Regions from separate parts of the Streptomyces sp. NPDC002309 genome, predicted to be linked through region 1. Evidence: riboswitches for the same ligand, from Rfam matches in the RefSeq annotation. Region 1 holds a riboswitch; each other region holds the start of a gene.
The links. Region 1 has a riboswitch for cyclic di-AMP ahead of ACWCPM_RS19470 (transglycosylase SLT domain-containing protein). Riboswitches for the same ligand answer to the same signal wherever they lie in the genome.
Positions count from the first base shown of each region.

Region 1 (3,961 bases):
GAGCGACCCGTGCCTCGTCCAGCGCGTCCAGCGGGGTGATCCACGCCGACACCGAGGTGGCGAAGGACTTGCCGAGGAACGGGCCGAGAGGGACGTACTCCCAGGCCTGGATGTCGCGGGCGGACCAGTCGTTGAGGAGGCACAGGCCGAAGACGTGGTCGCGGAAGCCGGACAGCGGCACGTGTGTGCCCATCGCCGAGGGGACGCCGACCACGAAGCCGACCTCGGCCTCGATGTCGAGGCGCACGGAAGCGCCGAAGACAGGCTCGGCGTCGGCCGGGGCCTTGCGCTGGCCGGAGGGACGGACGACGTCGGTGCCGGAGACGACGACCGTGCCGGAGCGGCCGTGGTAACCGATGGGCAGATGTTTCCAGTTGGGGGTGAGGGAGTCCGCCGCGTCGGGACGGAAGATCTGGCCGACGTTTCGCGCGTGGTTCTCGGAGGCGTAGAAGTCGACATAGTCCGCGACCTCGAAGGGGAGGTGCAGGGTCACCGAGGACAGCGGGTGCATCAGGGGTGCGAGCGACTCGCGGTGGGACGGCACGGTGACCCAGGCGGTCAGCGCGCGCCGGACGTCCGACCAGGCCGTGGGGCCTGCCGCGAGCAGCGGGTTGAGGGTCGGCCGGGCCAGCAGCTCGGCGTACGGGGAGCCGAGCGCCAGTGCTGCCGCGCCGGCGTCGAGGACGTGGTCGCCGAGGCGGACACCCACCGTGCGTTCGGCGGACCCGGCGGGCGAGAACACGCCGTACGGAAGGTTGTGCGGTCCGAAGGGGTCGCCCTCGGGGACATCGAAGGGGGGCATGGGGTGCTGCCTCACTTTCGTACGCGCGGTCCATGCGGTCGTGGATCACGTTACGGCTGCGGCACCACCGTTGGGCAGTGTCCGACAGGCGTAGAAGATTCCGAATGTCCAGAAATGCATACCACCCCGGGGTTCCGGAAACCTGTCCGGCGACACGGGACAGCACCATGCCGGCACATGACGAACCTGGCGAACGTCGTCCTGCCTGCCCCTCAAGGGCTTCGGGACCCTCTTCCGGGCCGTCGGGGAGCCAACACCACGATCAAGGAGCCGGCAGGCGCCACGGGAGAGTGAAAAGCGGACAGTGGGACGGTAGTTGGGAATGAACAGCGGGGGTGCGGTGTCCGTATTCTCTGATCATGGCCGCACCCATCGCATATGCCGCGCACACCGAGTACGCGCGCACCGACTACGCCCTCATCGCCACTGACCTGGACGGAACGCTGCTTCGCGGCGACGACACGGTCTCCGACCGCTCTCTCGCCGCGCTCGCGCGGGTCTCGGCGGCCGGGGCCCGGCATCTGGTGGTGACCGGCCGGCCGGCGCCGCGCGTACGGCCGCTGCTGGACGTCCTGGGCGGCGGCGGGCTCGCGGTGTGCGGGCAGGGCGCGCAGTTGTACGACGCCGACGCGGACATTCTGCTGTGGTCCGTCACGCTGGACCGGGAGCTGGCCGAGACCGCGCTCGGCAAGATCGAGGCCGAGGTCGGCCAGGTGTACGCGGCCGTCGACCAGGACGGTGTCGACGGGCTCACCCTCATCGAGCCGGGCTATCTGATGCCGCACCCCACACTGCCCGCGGTGCGGATCGATCGCCGCGACGACCTGTGGTGCGAGCCGATCAGCAAGGTGCTGCTGCGCCATCCGACCCTGTCCGACGACGAGTTGGCGGCGGTGGCGCGGGCGGTGGTCGACTCGCTCGCGACCGTCACCATGTCGGGGCCGGGGACGGTCGAGCTCCAGCCGTGCGGCGTCACCAAGGCCACGGGGCTGGCGCTGGCGGCCCGGCATCTGGGCCTCGGCCCGGAGGGGACCATCGCTTTCGGGGACATGCCGAACGACATCCCCATGTTCGACTGGGCCGCGTACGGAGTCGCCATGGCCAACGCCCACCCGGAGCTCAAGGCGGTGGCCGACGAGGTCACGCTCTCGAACGAGGACGACGGCATCGCCGTCGTCCTCGAACGGTTGCTGGCCGAGGCTCAGTACGGGCCGAAGACGTTGTCGATGGAGCCGTAGCGGTCGGCCGCGTAGTTGCAGGCGGCGGTGATGTTGGCGACCGGGTCGTACGGGTCGTACGCCGTGCCGGTCACGTGGTAGGCCTTGAAGGTGGGGTCGATGACCTGGAGCAGGCCCTTGGACGGGGTGCCCTTGGCGGCGTTCGAGTCCCAGTTGTTGATGGCGTTCGGGTTGCCGGAGGACTCCCGGATGATGTTGCGGTGGATGCCGTTGTAGGACCCGGGGATCCCGTTCTGCGCCATGATGTCGAGCGACTGGCGGATCCAGCCGTCGAGGTTGTTCGAGTAGTACTTGACGGACGTGGGCATGGCCGCGGGCGTCGCCGCGGAAGCGGTGGTCGCGCCGATGAGCGGCAGGGCGAGGACGGCGGCGCCGGTACCGGCGACGGCGAGCTTGCGGACGATGCGGGCAGTACGAGTACGACTGATCTGACCGTTTGCAGTCATGGGGACTGTCCTCTCCGGCGCCTGCGAGGTGAGCTGTCGGGTTCGGGCGGGGAGGGCCCGGCCGCTCTCTTGCGAGTGCGACTTCACCCCGAGCCGTTCCGGTGTGCCGTGGAGTGCGGCATCCGGTCCGGCGGCCTACCTGGGTCCCCCGCTCCTGCCGTGCGGTGAGTGAGTCCGTCATGGGTGGCGCGGGCGGCGGCAGGATTCGGCGTTCCGCCCGACTGGCCCGGAACGTATGCGAGAGCACATGTCCGAAACAAGTGGTCGTTTCTGGCATTGCGGCATTTGATCTTCCTCCTGACCTTTTGTCACCCTTGATCCTTTGCGGTCGAAAAGCGTCAACTCGGCCATGTGCAACGGTGGATCGCGCCGTTGATGCGAGGGGCTCGTGAAGGGGGGCGAGTGAGCCAACTCACGCGCCTGCAGAAAGAGTGGCAAATCGGGCAATAGGCCCAAGTGCTAGTCAATCGACGGCTCGTGGGGCGTGTGTCCCTCGGGTGTGAGAGGTGGCCGCTTCGAGGCCAAGTGCAAAGTGTCGTATTCGGTAATTCCAGGTAAAAACTCCCCCTGGTGCGCGGGGTCCTGGACCCCGGGCGGGCGCGGGCTCGCCCGGGAGGGGTGAGTGACGCCCGTCACGAAGGGCGAGGGGTGGGTGGGCTCGCACCCTTCGTGGCGCGCCGCGGCGCATGTCCCGCTGGGCGGTGAGGACGTGGCGCGGAACGGCCGGGCGGCGGACGTGAGCCGGCGTGGTCGCCGCCTGTGCGCGTATCTCCAGCGTGAGGACGGAACCTCCCCCGTGGTGCGCGTCGTTGTCGTAACGATCGTCCGCGCATCCTCGGCGGGCCCGGTCGCCGCGTCCCCGTTCGCAGGCGGGCCTCGCCGCCGCCCGCCGCCTCGACGCCGGGGTGCGGTCGGGTCGGTCAGGCGGTTCGGGGGGTGCCCCGGGAGCGCCGGTGGGGCTCGTCGGTGATCGGGCGCCGTACGCGCGCGTACGACAGGGTTCCGTCGGGCAGCGGGATACGGAGGTCCTCGTGGGCCGTCTCGTGGAGGAGGGGTTGCGGATGTGCAGGAGCGTGACCTCGGCGACGGCTTCGGTGGGCGGTGTCCGTTGTGAGGCGCGGCCCGGGCGCGGCTGTGAGGCGCGGCCCGGGCGCGGCGGCCGACGCTGCCGGGTCGGCGAGGGCCATGAGCCCCGCGTCGGCGATCAGTGCTGTGGCGGCCGAGGGATCGGCGCGGCGCATCGGCCGCGGCGTGGGTGCGACCTCCGTGGTGTCCGTGCGTCCGGCCAGGTGACGGCCGACGGTGGCGTGCCGGGCCGGGCCGGAGGTCGTCACGGGCGGGTTCTGCCCGAGCGGGCCCCGGGGCCGGCCGGGGAGGGCGCGGTCGTCGCCGGAAGGCGGCATGCTCCCGGGGCCGGGTCCGAGTCCACATCCGGTGCCGGCGGCGGGGCGGGGCAGGGGTCGGCTGCTCCGACC
Region 1 covers NZ_JBSFCI010000022.1:16,996-20,956, reverse strand. Annotated here, with positions in the region: gene fahA (fumarylacetoacetase) at 1-802, opposite strand, end outside; gene ACWCPM_RS19475 (HAD family hydrolase) at 1,162-2,040, shown strand; gene ACWCPM_RS19470 (transglycosylase SLT domain-containing protein) at 2,004-2,486, opposite strand; cyclic di-AMP (ydaO/yuaA leader) riboswitch at 2,490-2,667, opposite strand; gene ACWCPM_RS19465 (hypothetical protein) at 3,407-3,820, opposite strand.

Region 2 (3,961 bases), on a different contig from region 1:
CCTTCACCGAGAACATCCTCTACCTGGGCACCGCCTTCGGCACCGACCAGCTGGCCGGCGACAGCGGGATCTCCTCCGTGACGGCCGCGACCTTCTTCGTGCGGGTCATCATGTCCCCGTTCGCACACCCCCTGTTCACCGTGCTCACCGGCATCGGCTTCGGCATCGCCGCGCTCGCCGGGGAGCGCCAGCGGCTGCGCCGCGTCCTGCTGCCCCCGGCCGGGCTGCTGCTCGCGATGGGCATGCACGCCTTCTGGAACGGCTCGGCGACCTTCGGCGACTACGGATTCTTCGCGGTGTACGGCGGCTTCATGGTCCCCGCGTTCGGTTTGCTGACCTGGCTGGTGATCTGGACGCGGCAGCGCGAACTGCGGACCGTGCGCGAGGAACTCCCGGCCTATGTCGTGGCCGGCTGGCTCTCACCGCCGCAGCCGTTCGCCCTCGGCTCGATGCGGGCGCGCCGACTGGCCCGCCAGTACGCCGGGCACCATCTCGGCAAGCCTGCGGCCCGCGCGGTCGCGCGGTACGAGGCCTACGCCACGTCCCTGGCCTTCCTCCGGCGCCGGGGCCGTCTGGGCCGGGCCCGCGCGGACTTCGTCGTACGGGAACGCGAGTTGCTCCAGGAGCTGTGGAACCGCCGGGAGATCGCCGGCCCGGCCCTGGAGTACGCGGCGCGGGCGACCGCGCCGCCGATGCCCGTGCCGATGCCGCCGGTCCACGGCTGGGCGCCGGTGTACGGGCCCGCGGCGCCCTACCCGGCGTACAACCCGTACCGGTCGTAGCACGAGCAGGGCGCGAAACGGGTCCGGACAAGCGAAAACCGGCAGTCCTGACGTCGGGGGGTTGCCGTCAGGACCGCCGGGGTTCGCGAGAGACCCGTGCCGGGATTCTCAGGGGTTGAGGCCCTTGCTCTGCAGCCAGGCCAGCGGGTCGATGCCACCGCCCCCGGTGTGCACCTCCATGTGCAGGTGCGCGCCGGTCACGTTGCCCGTGGCGCCCACGCGGCCGATCACATCGCCGGTGGCGACCTTCTGGCCGACGCTGACGCCGATCGACGACTGGTGGGCGTACCAGATCTCGGTGCCGTCGTCGAGGGTCAGCACGGTCTTGTAGCCGTACGAGCCGTTCCAGCCGGCCTCGGTGATGGTGCCGCTGTGGACGGCCTTGAGCGGGGTGCCGGTCGGCGCGGCGAAGTCGAGTCCGGTGTGGTAGCCGGAGGACCACAGGGCGCCGGCCTGACCGAAGGTGGAGGTGAGGGTGTACGAGGAGGTCGGCAGCGTGAACTGCTTTGCCAGCGCGGCGAGCCGCTCGGCCTCGGCCTTCTGACGGGCCTCCTCCTCGGCCTTCGCCTTGGCGGCGGCGGCCTTCTCCTTGGCCTCCTCCTCCGCCTTGGCGGCGGCATCGGCGGCGGCCTTCTCGGCGGCGGCCACGGCCTCGGCGACGGCCTTGCTCTCGACCTGCTCCTGCTGCTGCTCGGCCTGCGCGATGATGCGGGCGCGCAGCGTCTCACCGGCGTCGGTGGTGCCCTCAGCGGTGTCCACGGTGGCCGTGGCGAGGCTGCTGAGGGGGGCGGTCGCGGTCTTGGTGCCGGCGGAGTCGGCGCTGTCGTCGGAGATCAGCGAGCCGACGTTGGGAAGGTCGGGCATCGAGATCGACACCGGCGGCTTGCCGGTGTTCGCGCTCGCCATGCCGCCCGCGCCGACCGCCGCTATGACACCGACGCCGAGGACGGTGGAGCTGCGGGCGAGCCCGCCGCCGCGCTGCTTGCCGACACGGTGCCGGCCGCGCACGGGACGGAGGGTCTCCGCGCTGGGATTCCACTCCTCCCACGGGCCCTCGTCGGTGCGCGGCGCGCCGTAGACGAATGTGTCGGTGCCGTCGGCGGTGCGCTGTTCCGGCACGAACGGGGCCTGTGGGGCAGGCCGATTGGACGCCACGTGGGCGTACTCCTTTCCTTCCTTCTCGCCTACCGGGTTAGCTGACGGGTTCGGAGCAGGAAGGTCTCCTACGCGCGTATACCAGCCGTACCGCTACGGCGGCATACACCCGATTCACCCCAATGTGATGGTTCCCCGGTTCCCTTGTGCGGCCGGTGAGGGCCTCGCGCGGGATTCGGCGCGTGCGCACGGAGCCGCCTCTTGTGACGGCTGGGACGACCGCGCTGCGTTATCGGACGTTAATAGAACCGGGGCATGATTTCCAAGCTGTTCCACTTGATCATTAACGCTTTCTGTCGGGACGTACGGGTTCATGAGCGGCGAAAATCGGGCGAGTTGACCGCCACCCGGAGCGATCTCCACATCTGACGGTGTATCAGTTGTTATGCGGAGGGCTCCCGCCCGATCACCCCGGGTGACACTCGCCGTCGGGCCGCCGGACCGCGAGCAGCGCCATGTCGTCGGTGGTGCCCCCACCGCAGTGCCGGTGCACCTCTTCGGTCACCGCGCTCAGGAGGCTGCCGGGGCCGCGGAAGGTCCGGCCGGCCAGCCGGGCCACCGGATCGTAGAAGACGCCCCGCGCGTCGCGCGCCTCGGTCAGGCCGTCGGTGTACAGCAGCAGCGTCGCCCCGCCCGGGAACGGGGTCTCCTCCGCACAGGCCGGCCACGAGCCCAACTCACCCATCCCCAGCGGCAGTGCCGGGTCGCGGGCGGGCAGAGGGCGCACGGTGCCGTCGGCGTACAGCATCAGCGGCGGCGGATGGCCCCGGTTGAGGATCCGTACGACGCCGTCGTCGTGCGGGATCTCGGCGAGCACGGCGGTGGTGAACCCCTCGACGGCATCGATCCCGCCCCGGCGGGTGTCCTCGCGGGCCAGCGCCCTCTCCAGCCGCCCCGCGACCGCCTCCAGCGTCGGCTCCTGCTCGGCGGCCTCCCGGAACGCCCCGATGACCACCGCGACCGCCGCGACCGCTCCCATGCCCTTGCCCCGCACGTCCCCCACCACCAGTCGCAGTCCGTACCGGCTGTCCTGCACCGCGTAGAGGTCACCGCCGATGAAGGCGTCCGCCTGAGCGGCCTGGTAGCGCGCGGCGATCTCGAACCCGCCGATCCGCTCCATCGGCTCCGGCACCACCGCCAGTTGGGCGGCCTCGGCGATCTCCCAGGCCGAGTCGAGGCGGGCGTGACTGCGCCGGACGAGCACGTTGACCACCACGGCGAGTCCGGCGACCGTGGCCACGGTGATCAGCTCGGTGAACGGTTCGACCTCCATCAGGGTGCCGTACCAGCTCTGCAGCCCCAGGACCATGGCGACGGCTCCGACGCCGGTCAGGATCGTGGCGCGGCGGGAGAGGAGCGGAGCGGCGACCAGCGGGGCGGCCGTGAAGAGGGGGGCTCCGGTGAAGCCGCGGGGCGTGAAGTAGTCGTAGCAGCCACCGACGACGAGCAGCAGGGCGGGCAGGACGCGGACGAAGGCGCGGGCACGGGAGATCCGCCGTTCCTCCGGGGGCGGGACGGGCGGCTCGGGCGGCACCGGTCGCGCGAAGGTGGGGGCGTCGGTGGGGGTGTCGCGCCGACGGCCACGGGCGGCTTCGGAGGCCGGGTCGCGGGGAGTCCGGTCGCCGGGACCGGGGTTCGGCCGCTCTCCGTCCGCCTCCGCAGGCCGCACTGTCGTCTCCCGTTACTCAGGTCACCGCACCCGTCCAGAGTTCCTGGAGTACGCGGGCGGGACCAGCCGGACGGGCCGACCGGATGACGGACGCGGGCCCGCGGGGGATGCCCGGAAACGACTCGGGGCCGGAATCCACGATCTGGATTCCGGCCCCGGGCCTTCAGTAGCGGGGACAGGATTTGAACCTGCGACCTCTGGGTTATGAGCCCAGCGAGCTACCGAGCTGCTCCACCCCGCGTCGTTAAGACCAGTGTACGCCATGCGCGCGACGTTCCGCGCCAGGGTTTCTCCCGCCTCCGCTCTCGGCGACGCCGAGGCCTTCCGTGACCCGTACCGACGTCGCGGTCACCGG
Region 2 covers NZ_JBSFCI010000003.1:16,683-20,643, forward strand. Annotated here, with positions in the region: gene ACWCPM_RS03100 (PrsW family intramembrane metalloprotease) at 1-782, shown strand, start outside; gene ACWCPM_RS03105 (M23 family metallopeptidase) at 891-1,937, opposite strand; cyclic di-AMP (ydaO/yuaA leader) riboswitch at 1,949-2,128, opposite strand; gene ACWCPM_RS03110 (PP2C family protein-serine/threonine phosphatase) at 2,344-3,606, opposite strand; tRNA gene ACWCPM_RS03115 (tRNA-Met) at 3,774-3,847, opposite strand; gene ACWCPM_RS03120 (hypothetical protein) at 3,933-3,961, shown strand, end outside.
Region 2: it holds a riboswitch for cyclic di-AMP, as region 1 does, so the genes downstream of both, ACWCPM_RS03105 (M23 family metallopeptidase) here and ACWCPM_RS19470 (transglycosylase SLT domain-containing protein) in region 1, are expected to answer to the same signal.

Region 3 (3,961 bases), on a different contig from region 1:
GCGATCGCCGCCGCCGGGGAGGCGGAGCCGGTGCGCGCCGGTCGCGCGCTCGGCGTGCACCGCCGTGACCGCGCGCGCCCGCTCGCCGTCGCCGCGCGCCACCGCGTCCACGATCGCGCCGTGCTCCGCCCAGGACTCCGCGAGGCTGGCGGGCGCCTCCACCGCGTACGTCCAGGCGATCTTGTGCCGCAACTGGGTCAGCATCGCGATCAGCGCGGGGCTCCCGGAAGCCTGGGCGAGCGTCTCGTGGAACCAGCCGCCCAGGGAGCGCAGATCCTCGCTGCCGCCCCGCCTGGCCCGCTCCTGACCCAACCGGACCAGGCCCCGCAGCACCTTCAGATGGGCCTCGGTGCGCCGTTGCGCGGCCCGCGCGGCGCCGAGCGGCTCCAGCAGCAGGCGCATCTCCAGAAGGTCGGCGGCCTCCTGCTCGGTCGGCTCCGCGACGCACGCGCCCGCGTGCCTCCGGGTCACCACGAAGCCCTCGGCCTCCAACGTGCGCAGGGCCTCGCGGACGGGGACGCGCGAGACGCCGTAGCGGCGCGCGAGGAGCTCCTCGGTGAGCCGGCCGCCACGCTCGTAGACACCCGCGACGATGTCGTCCCGGATGGCCGTGCACACCGAATGCGCCGGAATACGCATGACCGACCTCCGCCTTAATCCCCGTGAAACGCCGACGACTGACGTGTGTTCCGTGACTCTATTGCAATGAGCCGGAATTTCCGATGGCGGGCCGGAATCCATGCATATTTTTTGGACATACAGGTGGACGAAACGCCGAAAGCCCCGGCTCGGGGAGAGCCGGGGCCACGGGAGGCGGGGACGGCGCCGTCAGACGCCGACGCCGTGCGAGCGGAGGTAGGCGAGCGGATCGATGTCCGTGCCGTACTCCGCCGTCGTCCGGGCCTCGAAGTGCAGGTGCGCCCCGGTGACGTTGCCGGTGGCCCCGGACAGGGCGATCCGCTGCCCCGGGGTGACCGTCTGGCCCACCGAGACCGAGAAGGACGACAGGTGACCGTACTGGGTGTACGTGCCGTCGTTCATCTTGATCACTACTTGATTGCCGTACGCACCGCCCCAGCCGGCCTCGACGACCGTGCCGGAGCCGACCGCGCGCACGGGCGTGCCGCTCGCCGCGTGGAAGTCGACACCGGTGTGGCTGCCGGAGGACCACAGGGCACCGCCGGCCCGGTAGCCGGTGGAGACGTAGGAACCGCCGATCGGCGACACGAAGGTGTTGAGGCGCTTGCGCTCGGCCGCACGGGCGGCGCGCTCCTCGGCCTCGCGGGCCTCCTCGGCGCGCTTCTTGGCGGCGGCCTCGGCCTTCTTCTCGGCCTCGGCCTCCGCGGCCGCCTGCCGCTGGGCGACGGCTTGGGCGTCTATCTGCGCGGCGACGGCGTCGCCGATGCTGATGACCGGGAGCAGGCCGGTCTGCTCGGCCACGGGCTCGTCGGCGAGCGCGGGAACGGCCAGGGTGCCGAGGACGCCGGTGGTGGTGAGGGCCGCGACTCCCGCGGCGCGGGCGGTGGTGCGCTTCGTCCGGCTGGGACGACGATGCTTCCCGGTGGCGCGCGTGAACGCCATGTAGTGGCTGGTCCTTTCCTTCCCTCTCGCCTACCGGGTTAGCTGACGGGTTCGGAGCAGGAAGGTCTCCTACGGACTCCCTCGCCGTGCGCGGGCGTCCGATTCACCCCAGGGACTTCATGGTTGGGTCCCCGGCTCCCCTGGCTCGCGCCGTACGGGGACTCGGCGATGACTGCCCGGTGCCGCGGACGCGGCGCACTGCGTGACGGACAGCCCGGACGACGCTAAGCGGGACATCTTTCAATCCCCAAACACATTCGGGCTTTTGTAGCGCATCCCACAGGTCAGACAGGAAACCTCTCCCCCAATTGGGACATAAGGGGGCCCTGGTGACACATCAGTCACCAGGGCCCCACGCGCGTGCCGGTCGCCGGCCCTACTCGGCCGACACGACCGTGACTTCGCCGATGCCGAGGGCCTCGACGGGCGCCTTGATCTGCGCCGCGTCACCCACGAGGATCGTCACCAGACGATCCGCCGGGAAGGCGCTGACGACAGCCGCGGTCGCCTCGACGGTGCCGGTGGCGGCGAGCTGCTGGTACAGCGTCGCCTGGTAGTCGTCGGGGAGGTGCTGCTCGACCTGGTCGGCCAGGGTCCCCGCGACGGCCGCCGCGGTCTCGTACTTCAGCGGCGCCACACCCACGAGGTTCTGCACGGCGACGTCCCGCTCGGCGTCCGTGAGCCCCTCCGCGGCGAGCGTGCGCAGCACCGTCCAGAGGTCCTCCAGAGCGGGACCGGTGTTCGGTGTGTCCACGGAACCGCTGATGGCGAGCATCGCGGCACCGCTGCCGTCGGGCGCGGAGCGCAGCACCTGACCGAACGAACGCACCCCGTAGGTGTAGCCCTTCTCCTCGCGCAGGACGCGGTCCAGACGGGAGGTGAGGGTGCCGCCCAGGCTGTATGTGCCGAGTACCTGGGCCGCCCAGACGCGGTCGTGCCTGTCGGGCCCGACGCGGCCGATCAGCAGCTGGGTCTGGACGGCGCCGGGACGGTCGACGATCACCACGCGGCCGGTGTCGTCGGCCGTCACCGGCGGCAGGGGACGCGGCTGCGCCTGCGAGCCGGCCCAGGCGCCGAGGGTCTCGCCGAGCAGCACCTCGACGTCGATGCCCGTGAGGTCGCCGACCACCACGGCGGTGGCCGTGGCGGGGCGGACGTGCCGCTCGTAGAAGGCGCGGACGGCGACGGAGTCGATCTTCGCGACCGTCTCCTCGGTGCCCTGGCGCGGGCGGGCCATGCGCGAGGCGGCCGGGAACAGCTCCTTGGAGAGCTCCTTGGCGGCCCGCCGGGCGGGGTTGGCCAGCTCGTGCGGGATCTCGTCGAGGCGGTTGCGGACCAGCCTCTCGACCTCGCTGTCGGTGAAGGCGGGCGCCCTGAGGGCGTCGGCCAGCAGTCCGAGGGCCTTGGGCAGGCGGGAGACCGGCACCTCCAGGCTCAGCCGGACGCCGGGGTGGTCGGCGTGCGCGTCCAGGGTGGCACCGCAGCGCTCCAGCTCGGCGGCGAACTCCTCGGCGGAGTGCTTGTCGGTGCCCTCGGAGAAGGCCCGGGCCATGATCGTGGCGACGCCGTCGAGACCGGCCGGTTCGGCCTCCAGAGGCGCGTCGAGCAGCACCTCCACGGCCACGACCTGCTGGCCGGGGCGATCGCAGCGCAGCACCGTCAGGCCGTTGTCGAGCGTCCCGCGCGCGGGAGCCGGGAACGCCCAGGGGCGGGCCACGCCCGCCTGCGGCCGGGGGTGGAAGTTCATCGTGGCGAGCTCGGTCACTTGGCCGCCTCCTCGGTGTCGTCGTCTGCGTCGGTCTCGGCGGCTTCCGGAGCAGTGGGCTCGTAGACGAGCACCGCGCGGTTGTCGGGCCGCAGGCGTGCCTTGGCGACCTCCTGGACCTCCTCGGCCGTCACCTCCAGCAGGCGCCGCACGGCGGTGAAGGCGAGCTTCGGATCTCCGAACAGCACCGCGTAGCGGCAGAGTTCGTCGGCGCGGCTGGCAACCGTGCCCAGCCGGTCCAGCCACTCCCGCTCCAGAAGGGCCTGCGCCCGCTCCATCTCCTCGGCCGTCGGGCCCTCCTCGGCGAACCGGGCGAGCTCCTCGTCGATGGCGGCCTCGATCACCGGCACCTCGACGTCACCGGACGTCTTCACGTCCAGCCATCCCAGGGACGGCGCTCCGGCCAGCCGCAGCAGGCCGAACCCGGCCGCCACCGCCGTGCGGTCGCGGCGTACGAGCCGGTTGTACAGGCGGGAGGACTCGCCGCCGCCGAGGATGGTGAGCGCGACGTCGGCCGCGTCGCACGCGCGTGTGCCGTCGTGCGGAAGCCGGTAGGCACCCATCAGGGCACGCGCCGGGACCTCCTCCTCGATCACCTCACGCAGTTCCTCGCCG
Region 3 covers NZ_JBSFCI010000005.1:101,639-105,599, forward strand. Annotated here, with positions in the region: gene ACWCPM_RS06480 (GntR family transcriptional regulator) at 1-639, opposite strand, end outside; gene ACWCPM_RS06485 (M23 family metallopeptidase) at 829-1,581, opposite strand; cyclic di-AMP (ydaO/yuaA leader) riboswitch at 1,594-1,759, opposite strand; gene ACWCPM_RS06490 (M16 family metallopeptidase) at 1,958-3,346, opposite strand; gene ACWCPM_RS06495 (M16 family metallopeptidase) at 3,343-3,961, opposite strand, start outside.
Region 3: it holds a riboswitch for cyclic di-AMP, as region 1 does, so the genes downstream of both, ACWCPM_RS06485 (M23 family metallopeptidase) here and ACWCPM_RS19470 (transglycosylase SLT domain-containing protein) in region 1, are expected to answer to the same signal.

Region 4 (3,961 bases), on a different contig from region 1:
GTGGCGCAGCGGCGCGAGGAGTTGTTGCGTGCCGCGGTGGAGCAGATCGAGGTGCGCGGCGTCGCGGCGGTGCGGATCGCCGATGTGGCGTCCGCGCTCGGGGTGAGCAACGCGCTGGTGCTGTACCACTTCTCCACCAAGGAGAGGCTGGTCGCCGCCGCGTTCGCGTACGCGGCCGAGGACGACCTCGCCCATCTGGCCAAGCTGCTGGGCCGGCGCACGACCGCCGAGCGGCGGCTTCGGGCGGCGGTGCGCTGGTACGCGCCGACGGGACCGGCGAAGGGCTGGCGCCTGTGGATCGAGGGCTGGGCGGCGGCGCTGCGCGAGCCCGCGCTGCGGGAGGTCACCCGGGACCTCGACAAGCGCTGGAAGGCGGCCATCGCGGAGGTCATCGCCGAGGGGGTGGCGGCGGGCGAGTTCCGCTGCCCCGACCCCATGGGCGCGGCCCTGCGCCTGACGGCCCTGCTCGACGGGCTCGCCGTCCAGATCACGTCCTACGCGGGAGCCGTGTCACGCGCGCGTGCGCAGGAGTGGGTGGACGAGGCGCTGGCGCGGGAACTCCGGTCCGCGGAGATGCCGGCGACTCCACCGCACTGAACGGGTGCCTGTTCCGCCACTTCTCCGCCGTGCGACCTCGCGCGGCCCGCCCGCGGCCCGAACCGGCCCGGCAGCCGGAACGGCCCGTTCCGCACGGGTGCCGCGAGGCCGCCCGCGGGCGGCCTCAGGCCACCGACTCGATCCGCATCTTGATGTCGTCCGGCGACAACACGCCCTTGGCGGTGACATGGTCGCCCGAGGACTCGCCCCGCAGTCGCCGGCCGATCCACGGCACCAGGTACTCCCGCGCCCAGTGGACGTCGTCCCGGCGCACGTCGAGCGCGCCGCGCGGCGGAAGCGGCGGCCAGGGCTGCTCCGGGTCGGCGGGGACGGCCAGGCGCAGGGCCTGACCGGCGCGCAGTGCCACGCGCGTGTGCCCCTCGGGCGACAGGTGCAGACGGTCGTCGTCCCAGGCACGGCGGTCCTGGACGGACTTGAGCGACCACAGGTCGAGCACCGGGCAGCCGTACCGGTCGGCGATGGCCCGCACATGGCCGTTGTAGGTGGCGATCTTGCCGCGCAGATGCCTGAGCAGGGGGACGCCGCGGGTGTCGAAGCCGGTGGTCACCAGGACGGTCCCGGCGGCCGGGAGCAGTGCGGCGAGCCCGCGCTCGAAGCGCTCCGCCACGTCGTCCGGGTCGGTGCCCGGACGGATGATGTCGTTGCCGCCGGCGCAGAACGAGACCAGGTCCGGCGCGAGTCCGGCGGCCCTCGGGACCTGCTCCGCCACGATCTGGTCGAGCAGCCTGCCGCGCACGGCGAGGTTGGTGTACTGGAAGTCGCCCTCGGGTCGGCGGTCCGCGAGCAGTACGGCGAACCGGTCGGCCCAGCCGACGAACGCCCCGTCGGGGCCGGGGTCGCCGACGCCCTCGGTGAAACTGTCCCCCACCGCCACGTACGACCCGATCACTGATCTGCTGTCATTCTTCGAATCGTCTGCCACGTCGGGACATGATTCCCCTTCGAATGTGACCTACGCGACCGTAGGAAGGGGTTGACGCGCGGTGAGAAAGGCCACGGCCAAAGGATTGGTCAATTGCGGAATAGGCCCCGACGGAAACGGGCGACGCCATGGACACGGTCGACACCGAAGGCCGGCCCCCTGGATCGGGGACCGGCCTTCTGCGGCATGAGCGGCGCGTGCGTCAGCCGATCGGGACGCCCTTGGAGGCCAGGTAGGCGACCGGGTCGACGTCCGAGCCGTAGTCCGGCGTGGTGCGGATCTCGAAGTGCAGGTGCGGACCCGTGGAGTTGCCGGTCGAGCCCGACAGGCCGATCCGCTGGCCCGCGCCCACGGTCTGACCGGCGGAGACGGACAGCGAGGACAGGTGGGCGTACTGGGCGTAGAAGCCGTCGGCGAGCTTGATGACGACCTGGTTGCCGTAGGAACCGGCCCAGCCCGCGGAGACGACCGTGCCCTCGCCGACCGCCTTGAGCGGGGTGCCGCTCGCGGCGGCGAAGTCGACGCCCGTGTGGTAGCCGCTGGCCCACATGCTGCCCGTCACGCGGTAGGCGGTGCCTATGCCGGCACCCTCCACGGGGGCGGAGAACCCGGTGGAGGGGGCGGTGTCCGCGGCCGGGGCGGCGGAAGCCTGGTCCGCGGCGGACTCGGGCGCCTGCGCGGTCTCCGCGGACCGCTCCGAGGACTGAGGCGTCTCCGCGGACGACGACTTCGCCGAGGGGGCAGCGGTGGAGGAGGCCGGCTCGTCGGTGTTCGCCGCGGCCCTCTGGCCTATCGTCAGCTTCAGACCCGGGTGGATGAGCGCCGGGTTCCCGCCGACGGCCTCCCGGTTGTCCTCGTAGAGCCGCTGCCAGCCACCGCTGACGTTCTGCTCGTCGGCGATCTTCGAGAGGTAGTCGCCCGCCCGCACGGAATACGTCCGGGCACCCGACCGGTCGGCGGACTGCTTCACGGCGGGCTGCTTCTCGGTGACGTGCTGCCGAACGGCCGTCTTCTGGGCCGGGATCGACGAGACGGCCTTCTCCGCGGCGGACTGCGCCGTGGTGGCGTGGGCGCCGGCGGCCCCCATCAGCGGGAGGGCCAGCGCGGCACCACCGGTTCCGGCGACGGCTATGGATCGGGTGAAGCGCTGGGTCTTCGGACGGCGGTGCTTACCCTTCGCGGGCATGGCGAGTTCCTCTCCGGCGCCTGCGAGGTGAGCTGTCGGGTGCGGACTGGAGATGTCCGGCCGCGCGGGGACGCGGCTTTACCCCGAGCCTGTTCCGGAGACCGGGACAGGCTGTTCTGCCTGTGGGTCCCCCGCTCCTGCCGTACACGGGTGAGTTGGCGCGGGCACCGGGCGGCGGCAGGATTCGGCGTCCGTCCGGATCGGGTGGAACGTAAGCGACCGAGACGCAACGGGACAAGCGAGAGGTTCCGCCGGAACACCGTTTCGTTGATCCTTTCACCCCAATTCCGGTCACACTCCGTGCATCGGGACGCATGTGAATCCGGTAAACGCCCTTGAAGCCATGTGAATTGCGTGGTCATGACGAACGACGCTCGGTCACGGATATGACACTGCTCACGTGACTCCGCTCCAGGTCTCCCTGTTCCGCGACGAGTTGGAGCGAAGCACGCGATTGGGGCAGAAGGTGCATATGCGTCGATAACCGTCCACTCCCCCGCTTTCATCACTCCCGGGCGACCACCTGTGGACAACTCATGGATGTGAGAACGCGTGTCGTATCGTCAGGGAAGTGCCCGACGGCGAGCAGCGCCGGCGGGGCGATGGGAGGGAGCCCCCGTGACGCAGCAGGTGCCGTCGACCGAGCCCGAGCTGGCCGGAGTGCGCAACTTCCGTGACGTGGGCGGGCTGCCGACGGTGGACGGGCGCAGGGTGCGGCACGGAGTGCTGTTCCGCAGCGGCCACCTCGCGCACGCCACCGCGGAGGACGCCGTGTTCCTGGCCGCCCTGGGGCTGCACACGGTCTTCGACTTCCGTAACGCCGCGGACCAGGAGCTGGAGGGCCCGGACGTGGAGCTGCCGGGCGTGCGCAACGTGAACCTGCCGCTGACGGACCCGGCGGACGGCGCCGAGTTCTGGAAGATGGTCCGGGACGGGGACCTGGAGCAACTGCGCAATGTCCTGGCCGACGGCAAGGCCGCGGACCGGATGATCGCGTCGTATCGCGCGATCGTCACGGAGCGCACCGCCGAGCACTCCCAGGTGCTGCACGCGCTCGCCGAGGACAGTGTCCCCGCGCTGATGCACTGCGCGGCGGGCAAGGACCGCGCCGGCCTGTCGATCGCCGTCACGCTGCTGGCGGTCGGCGTGGAGCGCGAGGCGATCCTCGCCGACTACCTGGAGTCCAACGTCAAGCACCGCCGCTACAAGATGCACCGCGGCGGCGACTCCGGCCC
Region 4 covers NZ_JBSFCI010000030.1:94,479-98,439, forward strand. Annotated here, with positions in the region: gene ACWCPM_RS24385 (TetR family transcriptional regulator C-terminal domain-containing protein) at 1-597, shown strand, start outside; gene ACWCPM_RS24390 (SGNH/GDSL hydrolase family protein) at 722-1,507, opposite strand; gene ACWCPM_RS24395 (M23 family metallopeptidase) at 1,743-2,726, opposite strand; cyclic di-AMP (ydaO/yuaA leader) riboswitch at 2,731-2,897, opposite strand; gene ACWCPM_RS24400 (tyrosine-protein phosphatase) at 3,345-3,961, shown strand, end outside.
Region 4: it holds a riboswitch for cyclic di-AMP, as region 1 does, so the genes downstream of both, ACWCPM_RS24395 (M23 family metallopeptidase) here and ACWCPM_RS19470 (transglycosylase SLT domain-containing protein) in region 1, are expected to answer to the same signal.